DNA from 4 places in the Bacillus sp. 05T21 genome. Region 4 is predicted to be linked to each of the others. Evidence: riboswitches for the same ligand, from Rfam matches in the RefSeq annotation. Region 4 holds a riboswitch; each other region holds the start of a gene.
What was found. A riboswitch is a leader RNA that binds a small molecule or an ion and turns the genes downstream of it on or off. The one in region 4 is predicted to bind thiamine pyrophosphate.
Positions count from the first base shown of each region.

Region 1: another riboswitch for thiamine pyrophosphate. It lies ahead of thiC (phosphomethylpyrimidine synthase ThiC); the one in region 4 lies ahead of thiM (hydroxyethylthiazole kinase).
Region 2: another riboswitch for thiamine pyrophosphate. It lies ahead of tenA (thiaminase II); the one in region 4 lies ahead of thiM (hydroxyethylthiazole kinase).
Region 3: another riboswitch for thiamine pyrophosphate. It lies ahead of tenA (thiaminase II); the one in region 4 lies ahead of thiM (hydroxyethylthiazole kinase).

Region 1 is NZ_JBFTMD010000014.1:106,173-110,319, reverse strand. Features, by position in the region: gene AC1DKZ_RS21595 (magnetosome magnetite crystal formation protein family) at 1-7, opposite strand, end outside; gene lldP (L-lactate permease) at 295-1,968, shown strand; TPP riboswitch at 2,040-2,155, shown strand; gene thiC (phosphomethylpyrimidine synthase ThiC) at 2,268-4,028, shown strand; gene AC1DKZ_RS21580 (arsenic transporter) at 4,127-4,147, opposite strand, start outside.
Region 2 is NZ_JBFTMD010000015.1:3,422-7,568, forward strand. Features, by position in the region: gene AC1DKZ_RS21795 (hypothetical protein) at 209-541, opposite strand; gene AC1DKZ_RS21800 (SH3 domain-containing protein) at 547-1,704, opposite strand; TPP riboswitch at 1,964-2,076, shown strand; TPP riboswitch at 2,137-2,240, shown strand; gene tenA (thiaminase II) at 2,330-3,025, shown strand; gene AC1DKZ_RS21810 (ABC transporter ATP-binding protein) at 2,994-3,743, shown strand; gene AC1DKZ_RS21815 (ABC transporter permease) at 3,743-4,147, shown strand, end outside.
Region 3 is NZ_JBFTMD010000004.1:203,853-207,999, reverse strand. Features, by position in the region: gene pdxR (MocR-like pyridoxine biosynthesis transcription factor PdxR) at 1-681, shown strand, start outside; gene ddlB (D-alanine--D-alanine ligase) at 686-1,600, shown strand; TPP riboswitch at 1,674-1,779, shown strand; gene tenA (thiaminase II) at 1,904-2,590, shown strand; gene AC1DKZ_RS11475 (pPIWI_RE module domain-containing protein) at 2,933-4,147, shown strand, end outside.
Region 4 is NZ_JBFTMD010000011.1:98,280-102,426, reverse strand. Features, by position in the region: gene topB (DNA topoisomerase III) at 1-1,814, opposite strand, end outside; TPP riboswitch at 2,043-2,152, shown strand; gene thiM (hydroxyethylthiazole kinase) at 2,225-3,034, shown strand; gene thiE (thiamine phosphate synthase) at 3,048-3,707, shown strand; gene AC1DKZ_RS19360 (anaerobic C4-dicarboxylate transporter family protein) at 4,054-4,147, opposite strand, start outside.

The sequences.
Region 1 (4,147 bases), on a different contig from region 4:
CGTTCATATATATCACCTCATAAGTAATGTTCGTTGTTATACCTTTAGTATGCAGTAGATTTGGCGAGCTTCCTATCGATTAACATTACAAGAACGTGACGCTTTTGTAAGATTTCCTTTTTAAATGATAAAATTTTCAAAAAAATCTTTTTAAATGAAAATTGTTGTGATAAAATTATTGAAAACGTTTTCTTAAACGTTTTATATTTTTTAGACTTAAAGGTATGATGACCTGGTAGTCTATTGATAAGGTTATATCTTATTTAAAAGGGGATTCTTTAGGGGGAGAGAACAATGAACACATGGACACAAGTTTACGATCCGTTCGGTAACATTTGGATTTCGGCAGCAGTCGCACTTATTCCAATCATCTTTTTTTTCTTAGCTTTAGCAGTTTTCCGCATGAAGGGGTATGTGGCAGGATTTATTACAGTTGTATTAACGATTTTGGTGGCGTTATTTGCGTATAAAATGCCATTCACAATGGCAATGGCAGCGACCGGATACGGTTTCTTATACGGATTATGGCCAATTGCGTGGATTATCATTATGTCAGTATTTTTATATAAAATTTCTGTGAAAACAGGTCAATTTGATGTCATTCGTACATCTGTATTATCCATTACGAATGACCATCGTTTACTCGTTATTTTAATCGGATTTTCATTTGGAGCATTTTTGGAAGGGGCAGCAGGATTTGGTGCACCAGTAGCGATTACGGCAGCGCTTCTGGCAGGCCTTGGGCTAAATCCTTTATATGCAGCAGGTCTTTGTTTAATCGCAAATACTGCACCAGTAGCGTTCGGAGCAATGGGGATTCCGATTACAGTTGCTGGACAAGTAACAGGCATTGATCCGCATAAAATTGGACAGATGGCTGGGCATCAATTACCGTTCTTATCTTTATTTGTTCCGTTCTTTATCGTATTTTTAATGGATGGCTTTAAAGGAGTAAAACAAACGTGGCCTGCTTTATTTGTAGCGGGTAGTTCATTTGCAATTACACAGTTCATTACAGCGACGTTTTTAGGGCCAGAACTTCCTGATATTACGTCAGCGCTTGTAAGTTTAGTAAGTTTATCGCTATTCTTAAAAGTTTGGCAGCCGAAAGAAATTTATCAAACTAAGCAAGCGAATAGTGAAGTAGCCGCGGCGACGACAACGACAACGACAACGACATCTATGCCGAAACTAACGGTAGGAAAAGTAGTAAAAGCGTGGTCTCCGTTCATTATTTTAACTGTGATGGTAGTCATTTGGAGCCAAAGTTTCTTTAAAGCATTATTCGCTCCGGGCGGCGCTTTAGAAAGTCTCGTATTTAAATTTGAAGTTCCAAGCTTGCACAATTTAGTAATGAAAGCAGAGCCTATTGTAAATAAACCAACACCTTATGAAGCAATCTTGAAATTAGATATTTTATCAGCGACTGGAACAGCAATTTTAATTGCTTGTATCATTTCTATCTTTATTTTAAAAATGAGTGCAAAAGATGCAGTAGCAACATTTAAAGAAACGTTAAACGAACTAAAAATGCCAATTCTATCTATTGGATTCGTATTAGGATTCGCATTTATCGCAAACTATTCTGGTCTATCTTCTACATTAGCGTTAGCACTTGCAGGAACTGGCGGACTATTCCCGTTCTTCTCACCATTCTTAGGATGGATTGGCGTATTCTTAACAGGATCAGATACGTCAGCGAACGCACTGTTCTCGAATTTACAAGCAATTACAGCGCAGCAAGTCGGTGTATCTGAAGTACTTCTCGTTGCAGCAAATACAACGGGCGGTGTAACAGGTAAAATGATTTCTCCGCAATCAATTGCGATTGCTTGTGCGGCAGTTGGACTTGCTGGGAAAGAGTCAGATTTGTTCCGCTTTTCATTGAAGCATAGTTTATTCTTCGTTACTATTGTTGGGATTATGACGTATGTACAGGCTTATTATTTAACTTGGATGATTCCGTAAACAACAAAAGAAATAAACTTTGCATTTTTCAGATTATAGTGTATGATGGGAAAGTATTGAAAATTAAATCAGTGATAAACTAGGGGTGCCTAACGTATGCGTAGGCTGAGAGAGAAGCGTGTGAACTTCTTAACCCTTTGGACCTGATCTGGCTCGTACCAGCGTAGGGAAGTTAACGGCTTTACATAATTATGTCTTTATGAGCCAGGTCCTTATTCTTTTATGGACCTGGCTCTTTTTATTTTGGCATGCGCTGGCCATATCTCGTCCTTGTCACGAACAGGGGGGCAACAAAGGTTATGAAACAGTCTGTTTCAGCTGAGCAAATTGAATTGAAATCGAGTTTACCAGGAAGTAAGAAAGTGTATGTGGATGGAACACGTGAAGGTATGAAAGTACCAATGCGCGAGATTGAACAAAGCGATACGAACGGTGTTCAAAATCCGCCAATCCGTGTGTATGATACGAGTGGACCTTATACAGATCCAGAGTATAAAGTGGAGCTGGAAAAAGGGATTCCAACGCCGCGCCACTCTTGGACCTTGGGGCGTGGTGATGTGGAAGCTTATGAAGGACGCGAAATTAAACCTGAGGATGACGGTGTGAAAGTGGCTTCAAAACATACACCTGTTTTCCCGCAAATGGATCGTAAGCCGCTTAGAGCGAAGCAAGGTGCAAATGTTTCGCAGATGCATTATGCGCGTAATGGCATTATTACGTCTGAGATGGAATATGTTGCGATTCGTGAAGGGGTAGAGCCTGAATTTGTTCGTAAGGAGATTGCAGAAGGTCGTGCGATTTTGCCGGCGAACATTAACCACCCTGAAGCGGAACCGATGATAATTGGACGTAATTTTCACGTAAAGGTAAATGCAAATATCGGAAACTCTGCTGTATCGTCTTCTATTGCAGAAGAAGTAGAGAAGATGACGTGGGCGACTCGCTGGGGTGCAGATACGATTATGGATTTATCTACAGGAAAAAACATTCATACAACACGTGAGTGGATTATTCGTAATGCTCCGGTACCAGTTGGAACTGTGCCAATTTATCAAGCGCTTGAAAAGGTAAACGGAATTGCAGAGGATTTAACGTGGGAAGTGTATCGTGATACGTTAATTGAGCAGGCGGAGCAAGGCGTTGATTACTTCACGATTCACGCTGGTGTATTACTTCGTTACATTCCCATTACTGCAAAGCGTATGACCGGTATTGTTTCGCGCGGTGGTTCGATTATGGCGCAGTGGTGTTTATTCCATCATAAAGAAAACTTCCTATATACTCACTTTGAAGAAATTTGTGAAATTATGAAGCAGTACGATGTTTCGTTCTCTCTTGGAGATGGATTACGTCCAGGTTCTATTGCAGATGCAAATGACGAAGCGCAGTTTTCTGAGCTTGAAACACTTGGTGAATTAACAAAAATCGCTTGGAAACATGATGTGCAAGTTATGATTGAAGGACCTGGGCATGTACCGATGCATTTAATTAAAGAAAATATGGAGAAAGAACTTGATATTTGTCAGGGTGCGCCGTTCTATACACTTGGGCCGTTAACGACAGATATTGCACCAGGTTATGATCATATTACTTCAGCGATTGGAGCTGCGATGATCGGCTGGTTTGGAACGGCGATGCTTTGTTATGTAACACCGAAAGAACATTTAGGTTTACCGAACAAAGATGATGTTCGCGAAGGGGTTATTACGTACAAAATCGCTGCGCATGCAGCCGATCTTGCGAAAGGGCATAAAACGGCTCATCAGCGTGATGATGCACTTTCAAAAGCACGATTTGAATTCCGTTGGCGCGACCAATTTAATTTATCTTTAGATCCTGAACGCGCGATGGAGTACCATGATGAAACGTTGCCAGCAGAAGGGGCGAAAACGGCGCATTTCTGTTCAATGTGTGGCCCAAAGTTTTGTAGTATGAGAATTTCACATGATATTCGTGAATATGCGAAAGAAAATGACTTAGAAACGACAGAAGCAATTGAAAAAGGAATGAAAGAGAAAGCGGTAGAATTCAAAGAAACTGGTAGTCACTTATATCAATAACACGTCACACCTCTTTACTTGATTGATCACACTGTACCTAACTTAAATATAGAAGAAGCCCCCTTTGCTAAGACGGTAGCAAAGGGGGCTTCTGTCGTCTATAAGGCGAAGAATAATTG
Region 2 (4,147 bases), on a different contig from region 4:
TTAAAAAGGATCTCAAGTTTATGTGAGATCCTTTTTTGTTAGTAAAGCAAGGAGAAAGTAACTAAGATAAGAAATAACATTCCATAAAGGAGAAATTGTGCAGTATAACTTCTTTGTATACCAAAAAAAGTATTCATTTTTTCATATAAATTCAATATATATTTCATTGGATTATCTTTGAAAGATTGGTACACAGTGTCTCCTCTTTCTAAGCTTCTTGTTCATGTTTTTGGTTATTAGGAACATGAACGTATCTAGCTATGAATAATAAAACACCTATAAAGAATACAGGAAGTACGGTAGATAAATAAAAACCATTACTAATTATATTTGTTATAAGAGCACTTAAAAGAAAAATCACATTATAAATATGGGCAATTTTTTGTTTTAGCCGCATTTGTAATGCTTCCATAATGATTTCTAAAGCAACAAAAGCAATAATAATAGATAAAAATACAGTGTTCGTATTATAAATGATTAAGCAACAGATTAAACCTAAAAAGGCCAGGTATTCAATAAAGAGAGGTATATTGCGTGGCATATAATTTACCTAACTAAATATGGCAGTGGGTTTACTGCATTTGTTTTTTCAAAATTCCATTCCCCATTATGTAATTCAAAATGGAGATGTTGCCCGTATGAATGACCTGTGTTTCCCATATGACCTACTAATTGTCCAGTTTGTACTTGATCACCAGCTTGTACAGTGCGATCCTTCATATGAGCATAAACTGTTGTATATAATTTCCCATTTATTTGATGGGCGATGAACACGACATTGCCGTAGCTAGCCGAATAATAAGATTTCACAACCTTACCTGCAGCAGCAGCTTGGATAGAGACATTTCCTTGTGCTGCTATATCTATACCATAATGCATTTGCTCCCAGCGCATATCAAAAGTGGAGCTGATTTTCCCTTGAGTAGGGAATTTGAAAACTGCTGGAATTGATGCAGGTGGAGCTGTTTCAGCGTGTGCTTGATTTTGATTTTGCACTACATAGTGTTTTGCTACATATCCGTATCCTGTGCCAAAACGAATTTTATACCAAGTACCTACCGTTTCTACTACTTGTACTTGTGTACCATTTTGTAATGAGCCAAGTAGAGTGCCACTTGTGCTAGCATTGCTACGTACATTTAATTTTGGTGTTGCAACAGTATACGAAGGAGAACCTTGTACTGTTACACCTTTTACTAGAGGTGTGGATCCATTAGATACAAATGTTTTTTGTACGTAACCAATTTGACCGTTATGTAATATTTTGTACCAATCCCCTTGTTCACCTTGAATGGTAATGAATTGACCATTTGGTAATATATCTAGAATAGAAGACTCTGTATTAGGTTCAGAACGAACGTTTAATGCGTTTGCATTTACGATATATTGAGACTTTGGTTGAACATTTTTTTTGAATAGAATTGCATCTTTTTTCATATAGCCTGTTTTGTTGTTAACAGATACTTTATACCAATCTTGAGTTGTCTCAAGAATAGTAACCGGGCTATTAAATCGAATGTTATCAATTATTGCACTGTCTGTATGGCTATTTTGATGTAGTGCAACGTTGTCAATTTTTACATATCCAGTTTTTACTGTAGATGGTTGCTTAGCAGCCGCTGTTTGTATATCGGATTCTCCCATAGAAGGAAGTAAAGAAGCAATTGCGATAGTAGTTGCTGTTAAAGCTGTAGCTTTATTCATGTAATAAAGACCTCCTCTAGTTGTATAGTTGTAATTTTATTATAGTATAAAGATATAATATATTGGTCGTATTCACATAAATGTAATATGAAATCAATAAAAATAATGTCAGAAGAGAGATTCGTATATAAATATTGTATATATCATTTGTGAGGTCGCATTTATATTTGTTTAACACGTTAAGAATTAATTCTTAATTAAGAAAATTAAAACAGTTGATGATGTCTTATGGCGGTGTTATACTGACAGTGATAATTTTATAGTTTGCTAGGAGGGCTGGTGTTGCCAGCTGAGAGTAGGGCCGTAAGCCTTTGATCCTTTTTATTACCTGATCTAGATTATGCTAGCGTAGGGAAGCAATTCGGACATTAACAATGAGTCCCCGTTTCTTTGCGTATAGAAACGGGGCTTTTTTATTTGAAAATTTCATATTAACACCACTAGGGGTGCTTTTCGTGCTGAGAGAGGAATAATCCTTAACCCTTACAACACCTGATCTAGATAATACTAGCGAAGGGAAGTGGAACAACGAATAAATTATAATTTTATTTGCTGTAACCACTTCTTATATACAGAAGTGGTTTTTTTATTGAGATAAATAGATATACAGGAAGGGGAATTATTAATGAAATTTTGTGAAAGATTATTTGATACGGTGCAGCCTGTTTGGGAGAAAAGTCATAATCATCCGTTTGTAGTAGGTATGGGGGATGGTACGTTGGAAAAAGACAAATTCCAGTACTATATTATTCAAGATTATTTATATTTGTTAGATTATGCAAAGCTATATGCAATTGGAGTTGTAAAGGCAACGAATCCACAAGTTATGGCAAAATTTGCAGAGCAAATTGATGGGATTTTAAATGGAGAAATGACGATCCATAAACAGTATGCAAACAAACTTGGCATTACTGTAGAGGAGATAGAATCTGCGAAACCATCTGCTAAAAATTTAGCCTATACAAATTACATGATGTCTGTATCTCAAAATGGCACACTTGCAGAATTAATATCAGCTTTACTTCCATGTATGTGGAGTTATTGGGAGATTGGAAAGCGTTTAAATGATATTCCTGGAGCAAGAGATCATGAGTTCTTTGGAGAGTGGATTCAAGGATATAGTTCTGAAGAATACGGTAACCTTTGTATTTGGTTAATAGATTTATTAAATGAAATGGCAGTTGGAAAGTCAGAGAAAGAGCTAGACCGATTAGAGGAGATTTTCTTATATTCCAGCCGATTTGAATATTTATTCTGGGATATGGCTTATCGTAAGGAGATGTGGGGTTTTGAGGAGCAAGAACATACTACAGTTTCATAATGTTTCCTTTCATTATGATGAGAAACCAATCATCGATGAATTAAATGCTTCTATACAAGATAAAGAGTTTGTAAGTATTATCGGACCGAGTGGATGCGGGAAAAGTACTTTATTTCGCCTTATTACAGGCTTAGAAGAGGCAAGTACTGGACAGATAGAGCTGACAAAAACAAAGAGTCATCCTGTAGGGTATATGCCCCAAAAAGATATGCTCTTGCCGTGGAGGACGATTATTGAGAATGCGGCCCTGCCGCTAGAGTGCCAAGGTGTGCAGAAGAAAGAAGCGCAAGTAAAAGCGAAAGAACTGTTACATAAATTTGGTTTACAAGGGTACGAGAAAAAATATCCGAAAGATTTATCTGGTGGTATGAGGCAACGCGTATCTTTTATCCGAACTTTATTAACAGGCGGGGAGATATTATTGTTAGATGAACCTTTTAGTGCATTGGACGCTTTAACGAAGGCATCTTTGCAAGAATGGTTGTTTGAACAATGGAAAGAGTGGGAAAAAACAATTTTATTTATCACTCATGATGTTGAAGAAGCATTGTTTCTTTCTAATCGAATTTTGGTTGTAGAAAATCAACCGATAGCAACTTTAACTGAGCGAATTGTGCCGCTTGATCGTAACCGAACAAGAAAAGATTTATATAAGCCTGAAGTGTTAGCGCTTAAAGAAGAGCTCCTTAGTATGTTACAAAGGCAGGTACTTATATGATGAATCGCTTGAAGGAGTTATTACCTGCCCTTATATTAAGTGGAATTCTACTTGCTCTATGGGAAGTAGGAGCAAGAATTGTAGATGAGATGTACATTTTGCCATCACCTTCTGCAATTGTAATGAAGATATGGGTGCTGAAAGATATATTATTCACGGTTCATTTACCTGCAACGTTGTACGTCGTTTTAATAGGCATTGTTATTTCTATCGTACTGGGCGTAGGGCTAGCAATGTTAATGAATGCGAGTACGTGGATGGAAAGAGCATTTTATCCGTTATTAGTTGCTTCACAAACAATCCCGATTACTGCGCTTGCGCCGCTCTTCGTTTTATGGTTTGGATATACCATCTGGAGCAAGGTTGTTGTTACCGTTTTAATTACGTTTTTCCCAATTGCGGTC
Region 3 (4,147 bases), on a different contig from region 4:
TTAATCCCTTCTTATCATAATCCAACTGGTATTGTTACGAGTTCGGAGAAAAGAACGGAATTGATGAGGTTATTTTCAAAATACAAGATCCCTATTATAGAGGATGGGTTTAATGAAGAATTACGTTATTCGGGTTCACATTTATCGCCATTATTAACTTTTGCAGGGGCTGGTAATAATGTGATTTATATTAGTAGCTTTTCAAAGGTACTTTTCCCTGGTTTACGTGTAGGTTGGATCATTGCAGATAAAGAACTGATACATTATTTAGAAAGTGTTAAAAGAGCCAGAACCATTCACACATCTACGTTAGATCAAGCTGTTCTGTTTCAATATTTACATGAAGGATATTTTGAAAAATATTTAAAAAAAGCAAGATCTGTTTATAAGAAAAAATATGAGTTAGCTGTTGGGGCGTGTAATCAGTACATTCCGTTTAAAAGAATGACTGGAGACGGTGGACTTCATTTGTTTATAGAGTTGGAAGAAAAAATTCAAGCCCGCACACTTTTACAAAAGTGTTATGAGAAAGGAGTTACGTTTTCTCCTGGTGATGTTTTTTACTCTGATGGAGGAGGAGCGAACACATTCCGATTAGGATTTTCACGTTTGAAAGAACAGGAAATTGTTAGAGGGATTCAAATAATTGGTGAAACTTTAAAAAATGAAACTTGGAGTTGAGAAAATGAGAATTGGCGTTATTATGGGAGGAGTATCCTCTGAAAAACAAGTATCAATTATGACTGGGAATGAAATGATTGCACATTTAGATAAGAGTAAATATGAAATCGTTCCAATTACGTTAAATGAAAAAATGGATTTAATTGAAAAAGCGAAAGACATTGATTTTGCATTGCTAGCATTACACGGAAAGTACGGAGAAGATGGTACAGTTCAAGGGACGCTAGAGAGTTTAGGTATTCCTTATAGCGGTAGCAATATGTTATCTAGCGGTATATGTATGGACAAAAATATTTCGAAAAAGATTTTGCGTTATGAAGGAGTAGAAACACCAGATTGGATTGAACTTACAAAAATGGAGGATCTAAAGCTTGAGGAGTTAGATAAATTAGGATTTCCGTTAGTGGTAAAACCAAACTCTGGCGGCTCAAGTGTTGGAGTTAAGATTGTCTATGATAAAAATGAATTAATCTCTATGCTGGAAACTGTATTCGAATGGGATTCTGAAGTAGTAATTGAGAAGTATATAAAAGGTGACGAGATTACATGTTCAATTTTTGATGGGCAACAGTTACCTATCATTTCGATTCGACATGCTGCTGTGTTCTTTGACTATAATGCAAAATATGATGATACTAGTACAGTTGAAGAAGTTATTGAACTTCCAGCTGAAATAAAGGAACGTGTAAATAAAGCGTCACTGGCTTGTTATAAAGCATTAAAATGTAGTGTTTATGCAAGGGTTGATATGATGGTGAAGGAAGGAATTCCATATGTAATGGAAGTTAATACATTACCAGGGATGACACAATCAAGTTTACTACCAAAAAGTGCGGAAGCAGCGGGAATTAATTATAGCAAACTATTAGATATGATAATTGAAACTTCATTAAAAGTAAGGAAAGAAGAAGGTTTTTAAGGTAGTTATATAATTAATTCTTTTGACAGTTCCATGAATTATGCTATGATAATTACAATACGACAACTAAATATTTATCCACTAGGGGGGCCTTTTATAGGCTGAGATCAGATGGAATTTTGAGACTCTTAGTACCTGATCTGGTTAATGCCAGCGTAGGGAAGTGGGAAAGACGTTGCTATTTAACGAATATATACTGTCAATTTCACTTTCTTTACGCCTGTAAAGAAAGTTTTTTTATTTTACAGCTTTAATAATTGTGGATAAATACGTATATTTTTTACATTATTTGGAGGGATTTAAATGACTTTTTCACAATCATTACGTAAAGAAGTAGATTCAATTTGGGAAGCAAGTTTTAACCATCCTTTTGTAAAAAAACTAGGCGAAGGAACATTAGATTTAGCTAGTTTTCGATATTATGTGCTTCAAGATTCTTATTATTTGAGTCATTTTGCTAGAGTACAAGCGTTAGGTGCTGCAAAGGCTCTTGAATTAGAAACGACAGCTCGTATGGCACACCATGCACAAAATACGTATGAAGCTGAGTTATCATTACATGAGAATTTTGCAAAGAAATTAGGGATTCCAAAAGAAGAAAAAGATAATTTTATTCCTGCGCCAACTGCATATGCATATACATCTCATATGTATCGTGCAGCTTATGAAGGGCATTTAGGAGATATTATTGCGGCTATTTTACCTTGTTATTGGTTATATTATGAAATCGGTGAACGATTAAAAGAATGTCAACCAGAAGAGCCAATTTATCAAGAATGGATTTCTGCATATGGGTCTGATTGGTTCCGTACTCTAGTAGAAGAGCAAATCACACGATTAGATATGATCGCTGAAAAGGTAACAGAGGCAGACTGTAATCGTATGAGACAACATTTTATTTTTAGTAGTCAATATGAATATTCATTTTGGGAAATGGCATATACATTAGAAAAATGGCCGATGAATGAAGAAGTTAAAGGTGTTATTTAATTAAGAGTATATAAAAGGTATCGCTATATAAAGAGGCGATACCTTTTATTATATTTAGTTTCTGTAATTTTTTTGTAAATCATAGATAAAAAATATAATAATTCATTATAATGATTTTATAATATAAAGTCCCATAAGGAGGTAGTTATATGTTAATAGTTATTTTATATTAATTTTATATTAATTTGATTTTAACAATGTTTTATTTATATAACTAAATGTAATTTAGCTATTTCCTTTAATGTGCTTGGTTAAAATTTGATTCGTTAATGCTTAAAAAATTGGTATCTTTTCTAGTATTATTCATGATCAATATAAATTAAGAGAGGAAGTATTAATAATATGGAAAAATTACAGTTATTAGCATTTAAAAATATAGTAGAACCCCTCTATAATGAGAAAGTATCGTATATTTATTTTCCTATTGAATGGCTTGAGATTGTAGAGATACATTATAGAACATTTTTATTAACGAGCAAATTAAAACTTGTAAATGAAAGATTGTATGAAATGTTTTCTGATATATTATTCATTCAGCATAATCCATATATATTAAAGGAAGATACACCTTGGATTGTGGCTAAGGAACCAATGAGACAAGAACAGTTAGACTATATTTTCCAAAGCTGGTATGAGGTTATTCGTGATTGGAAACCGAATAAATTAATAGATCCACCACATTTAGAATGGCAGCATGATTTAATTAGTAATTTACCAGTATTACATGATAAAAAAACGTTTTCTAAATGGGTACCGGCTCTAATTACTCATATCTTTTGCGAACAGCCTTTACGTATGGAAAATAAAAATGAGGAAGAAATATATTTTTCGCCACTGCGATCACAACATATTTCTGAAGCGATGTCTGAGCCAATTAAAGATGAAGAAACACATGATTATTTCGCTTATGTATATCGGTTTGAATACATAACTCGTGGAGGTGAGAATATTCCGCTATTAAAAGTATCTGTAGGGATTAGGCGGTTTTATCAACAATATAATCATAAAGATATTTCTATACTTTTAGGGCGAAAGCGGAGCCAAATACTGATTTCAACTCCTGAATTTGAATTAAATAAGAAACAGCAAAGGTTTATAAAGTTAAAAGTGCAACAAGCTGAAAAAGGAATAAAGTGGATTAAACGTTTTAGAAATTTAGAAGATGATTATAGGATAGGGGGAGAAGTTAAATTAGAGCGCATTCTCCAATGTCCGAAAGAGTATATTAGAGGAACTAATGTAAGAGTACTTCTTCCATATAACGAAAATATATATAAAGTTCAAGGAACAAAAATAAAATTTGGTATAAAAGTAAGAGAAAAAGAGGAACTTTTTAATGAATTCCAACGAATATTCCCATACTTCACATTACTTCCAGAGGGTAAAAAAGTATTAACTAATAATGAGAATGAGTTATTACCTTTATTTGCACCAAAGGGATTAGACACAATTACGTTAGAAGTATGGTCAGATGATATAGTAATAGAGATAGAACAAGCGTTATTAGATAGCAAAATAGTTTTAGCTCAAAACGGAGATTCCTCCTATGTATTAAAT
Region 4 (4,147 bases):
TTATATTTCTTATCACTCGATTTAATTTCAGCAACAATTTCTTTCGTATAGTTCTTCATTTCTGAAATGAATACTTCTTTCTTTAATTTTCCTTTAGCGATAGCTTCTAACTTTTGCTCCCATTCACCAGTTAGTGTAGGAGATTTCAGTTCTTCTGGCACTAAATCAAGTAACTGACGGCCTTTTGAAGTAATGTGAATATCTTTACCACGTTTTTCAAGCAAGAACGAATTGAATAACTTGTCGATAATATCAGCTCGTGTAGCTACAGTACCTAATCCACCAGTTGACTTTAACGTGTCAGCAAGTTGTTTGTTTTGCGTATCCATGTATTTTGTTGGGTTTTCCATCGCTGAAAGTAATGTTGCTTCATTAAAACGTGCAGGTGCTTTCGTTTGACCTGATGTTTGGACAATTAGTTTTATGTTTAATGTATCGCCTTTTTCGATGCGAGGTAAGATTTGTTCTTTTACATCATCGCTTGCATCATCATCTTCAAATCGATTTTCATAAACCTCTTTCCAGCCAGCATGTAAAATCGTTTTTCCGCGTGCGATGAACGTTTCGTCACCAATTTTCGTGCGCAATGTTAGTTGTTCATATTCAAAGGCCGGGAATAAAACAGCTAAGAAACGTTTTACAACTAAGTCATAAATTTTACGTTCTTTATCTGTGAAAGCTGAGAAGTTTACATAGCTCTCTGTTGGAATAATTGCGTGATGATCGCTTACTTTACTATCATCAACAAATGATTTATTAGATTTTACAGGTTTCTGCAATACTTTATGTGCTAAAGGACGGTATTCTCCAACTCCGCAAGCCTTCAGACGCTCTGGAAGTGTTCCGACAATATCAGATGAAATATAGCGTGAATCTGTACGAGGGTACGTTAAAACTTTATGCTGTTCATATAATTTTTGCATAATGTTTAATGTTTCTTTCGCAGAGTAACCAAATATTTTATTCGCATCACGTTGTAGCTCAGTTAAATCGTAAAGACCAGGAGCGAACGATTTCTTTTGTTTTTTATCAATGTCTACAACAGTAGCATTTTGTTTACTAATTTTGTTCACGATTGCATCAGTTTTTTCTTTATTAAAGCTACGGCTATTTCCTTTTGTATCTTGCCAAGTTAGCTTTAATCTCTCAGCTGTTTGAGCTTCGATACCATAGTAAGTTTGAGCTTTGAAATGTTTGATTTCATCTTCACGGCTTGCAATCATGGCTACAGTAGGTGTTTGAACACGACCACAATTTAGTTGGGCATTAAAGCGAGTAGTTAATGCTCGAGTCGCATTAAGCCCGATATACCAGTCAGCCTCTGAACGTGCGACAGCCGAAGCGTATAGATTGTCATATGCTTTTCCTGGTTTTAAATTTGCGAAGCCATCTTTAATTGCTTTATCGGTAACAGATGAAATCCATAGACGTTTAATCGGTTTCTGCATTTTTACTTTATCGATAATCCAGCGTGCGACCAACTCTCCCTCACGACCGGCGTCAGTAGCTATAATGATTTCATTTACATCTTTTCTAAGAAGCTGACTTTTTACAGCGTTAAACTGTTTCCCTGTTTGTTTAATAACGGTTAGTTTTAAACGCTCCGGTAGCATTGGTAAATCTTCTAAATTCCACTGTTTATATTTCACATCATAGCTTTCTGGATCAGCTAATGTAACGAGATGACCTAAAGCCCAAGTAACAATATATTTACTACCTTCAAGATAGCCGTTCCCTTTTTTATCACATTTCAGTACACGTGCGATATCACGTGCAACAGAAGGTTTTTCAGCAATTACAATACTTTTTGCCATATTTAAAAACATCCTTTCAAATTTCCATACGTTAAATATAGCATACATCTTTGTTCTATTCAGTCTTGCTGACGGTTTGAGTTATTTGTGGTGAAATATACGTGTGAGAGTTTTACTTATATAAAGGCGAAGAATGGTTGAACCAGGAGAGTTCTGATCTCTATCATTCTATAAAAGTAAAGAACTTGTTATTTTACTAGAATAAGAGTAGACTTTGAAGTAGATGAATAATAAACACATGGGAGTTTGTGGATGCAAACTGAGAGTATGACTAGTCCGTCATTGACCATTTGAACCTGTTGGATAATGCCAGCGTAGGGAGAGTGTAAAAGCACATGTTCAGGCACTTTGCGTACGCGCAAAGTGCCTTTTTGTGTATCTCCCATTACTATAGTTAGGAGATGAAAAGGATGAATATGAAAGAAATTAGTAAAGTAGTGGATTTGGTGAGAGAGTCTAATCCACTCGTTCATAATATTACAAATGTCGTTGTAACAAACTTTACAGCTAACGGTTTGTTAGCGTTAGGGGCATCGCCTGTAATGGCGTATGCAAAAGAAGAAGTAGCAGAAATGGCTAGCATTGCGGGAGCCCTTGTTTTAAATATGGGTACACTTCGTCCTGAAGAGGTAGAAGCGATGTTACTTGCTGGTAAATCAGCAAATAAGAATGATGTACCAGTATTGTTTGATCCAGTTGGGGCAGGAGCAACTTCTTATCGAACAGAAGTTGCGAGATATATTCCAGCTGAAATCGATTTAGCTGTTATCCGCGGAAATGCGGCTGAAATAGCTAACGTTATTAATGAGAAATGGGAAATTAAAGGTGTAGATGCTGGTACTGGAAACGGTAATGTTGTAAATATTGCAAAACAGGCAGCGGATGAATTAAATACAGTTGCGATAATTACTGGACAAGAAGATGTTGTTACAGATGGAGAGCGAACTATTCTTATTCGAAATGGCCATCCTATTTTAACGAAAGTTACTGGAACAGGTTGTTTACTGACTTCTGTAATAGGAGCATTTGTAGCGGTAGAAAAGGATTATGTAAAGGCAGCAGTAGCCGCATTAACATTCTATGGAGTAGCAGCAGAAATAGCGGCTTCGAAAACAGTAGAGAATGGACCAGGAAGCTTTCAAATTGAATTTTTAAATCAGTTAGCGAATACAACTTCAGATGATATTGAGAAGTATGGAAAGATTGAGGTTATACAGTAAGGAGGGGAACTAGATGTCGCGCATTACAATGGATGAAATGTCTAGGTTATTACGAGTATATTTTATTATGGGAAGTAACAATTGTACGAAGGAGCCACTACAAGTATTGAGAGATGCACTTGAAGGCGGTATAACAATTTTTCAATTTCGTGAAAAGGGGGAAGGGGCTTTAACGGGAGAGAAACGTATTGATTTTGCGAAAGAACTGCAAGCGCTTTGCAAGGAGTACGATGTACCATTCATCGTAAATGATGATGTGGAACTAGCCCTCGAGTTAGATGCAGATGGCGTGCATGTTGGACAAGATGATGAAGGAATTACATCTGTTCGTAAAAAAATGGGAGATAAAATTATTGGAGTATCTACACATACAATTGAAGAAGCACGCTGGGCGATTGAAAATGGAGCCGATTATTTAGGAGTTGGTCCAATTTTCCCGACGAGTACGAAAAAAGATACAAAAGCGGTTCAAGGAACGAAAGGTCTAAAGTATTTTAGGGAACAAGAGATTGCAATACCGATCGTTGGGATTGGTGGGATTACAATTGAAAATACAGCTTCTGTTATAGAAGCGGGTGCGGATGGTGTTTCAGTTATTTCAGCGATTAGCTTAGCGGAATCTGCGTATGAAAGTACGAAGAAATTAGTTGAGGAAGTAAATAAGAGTTTGTAGAGTCGCAAAATGAGTTGTTTCGTTTATCCTGCTATTTGTGGGAGTCTTACGCCGGTAAAAGCCCGATTGGTGCGGACTAATAATCAGTGGGGGGATGAACAAAACCCACTGATTAAAGTTTCAATTTATTTAAACAAACGTTTGATTAAAAAAGCACAAACCCTTTAAAATTGTAGGTTTGTGCGTTTATCCCGCTATTCGCCGGGCAGTAAAACTCCCACCTCAAAATTCGGCTTTAGCAAAGAGGTTAGGTGGGAGATCAACTGCCCGTAAAAGCCCGATTGGTGCGGGCTAATAATCAGTGGGGGATGAACAAAACCCCCCACTGATTAAAGTTTCACTTTATTTAAAACATAATTGAAATTAAGAGCATTCCAATTCCGATAGAAGTAAAGGTTGCGATCAGGCCCGGAATCATAAAGCTATGATTTAAAACATAT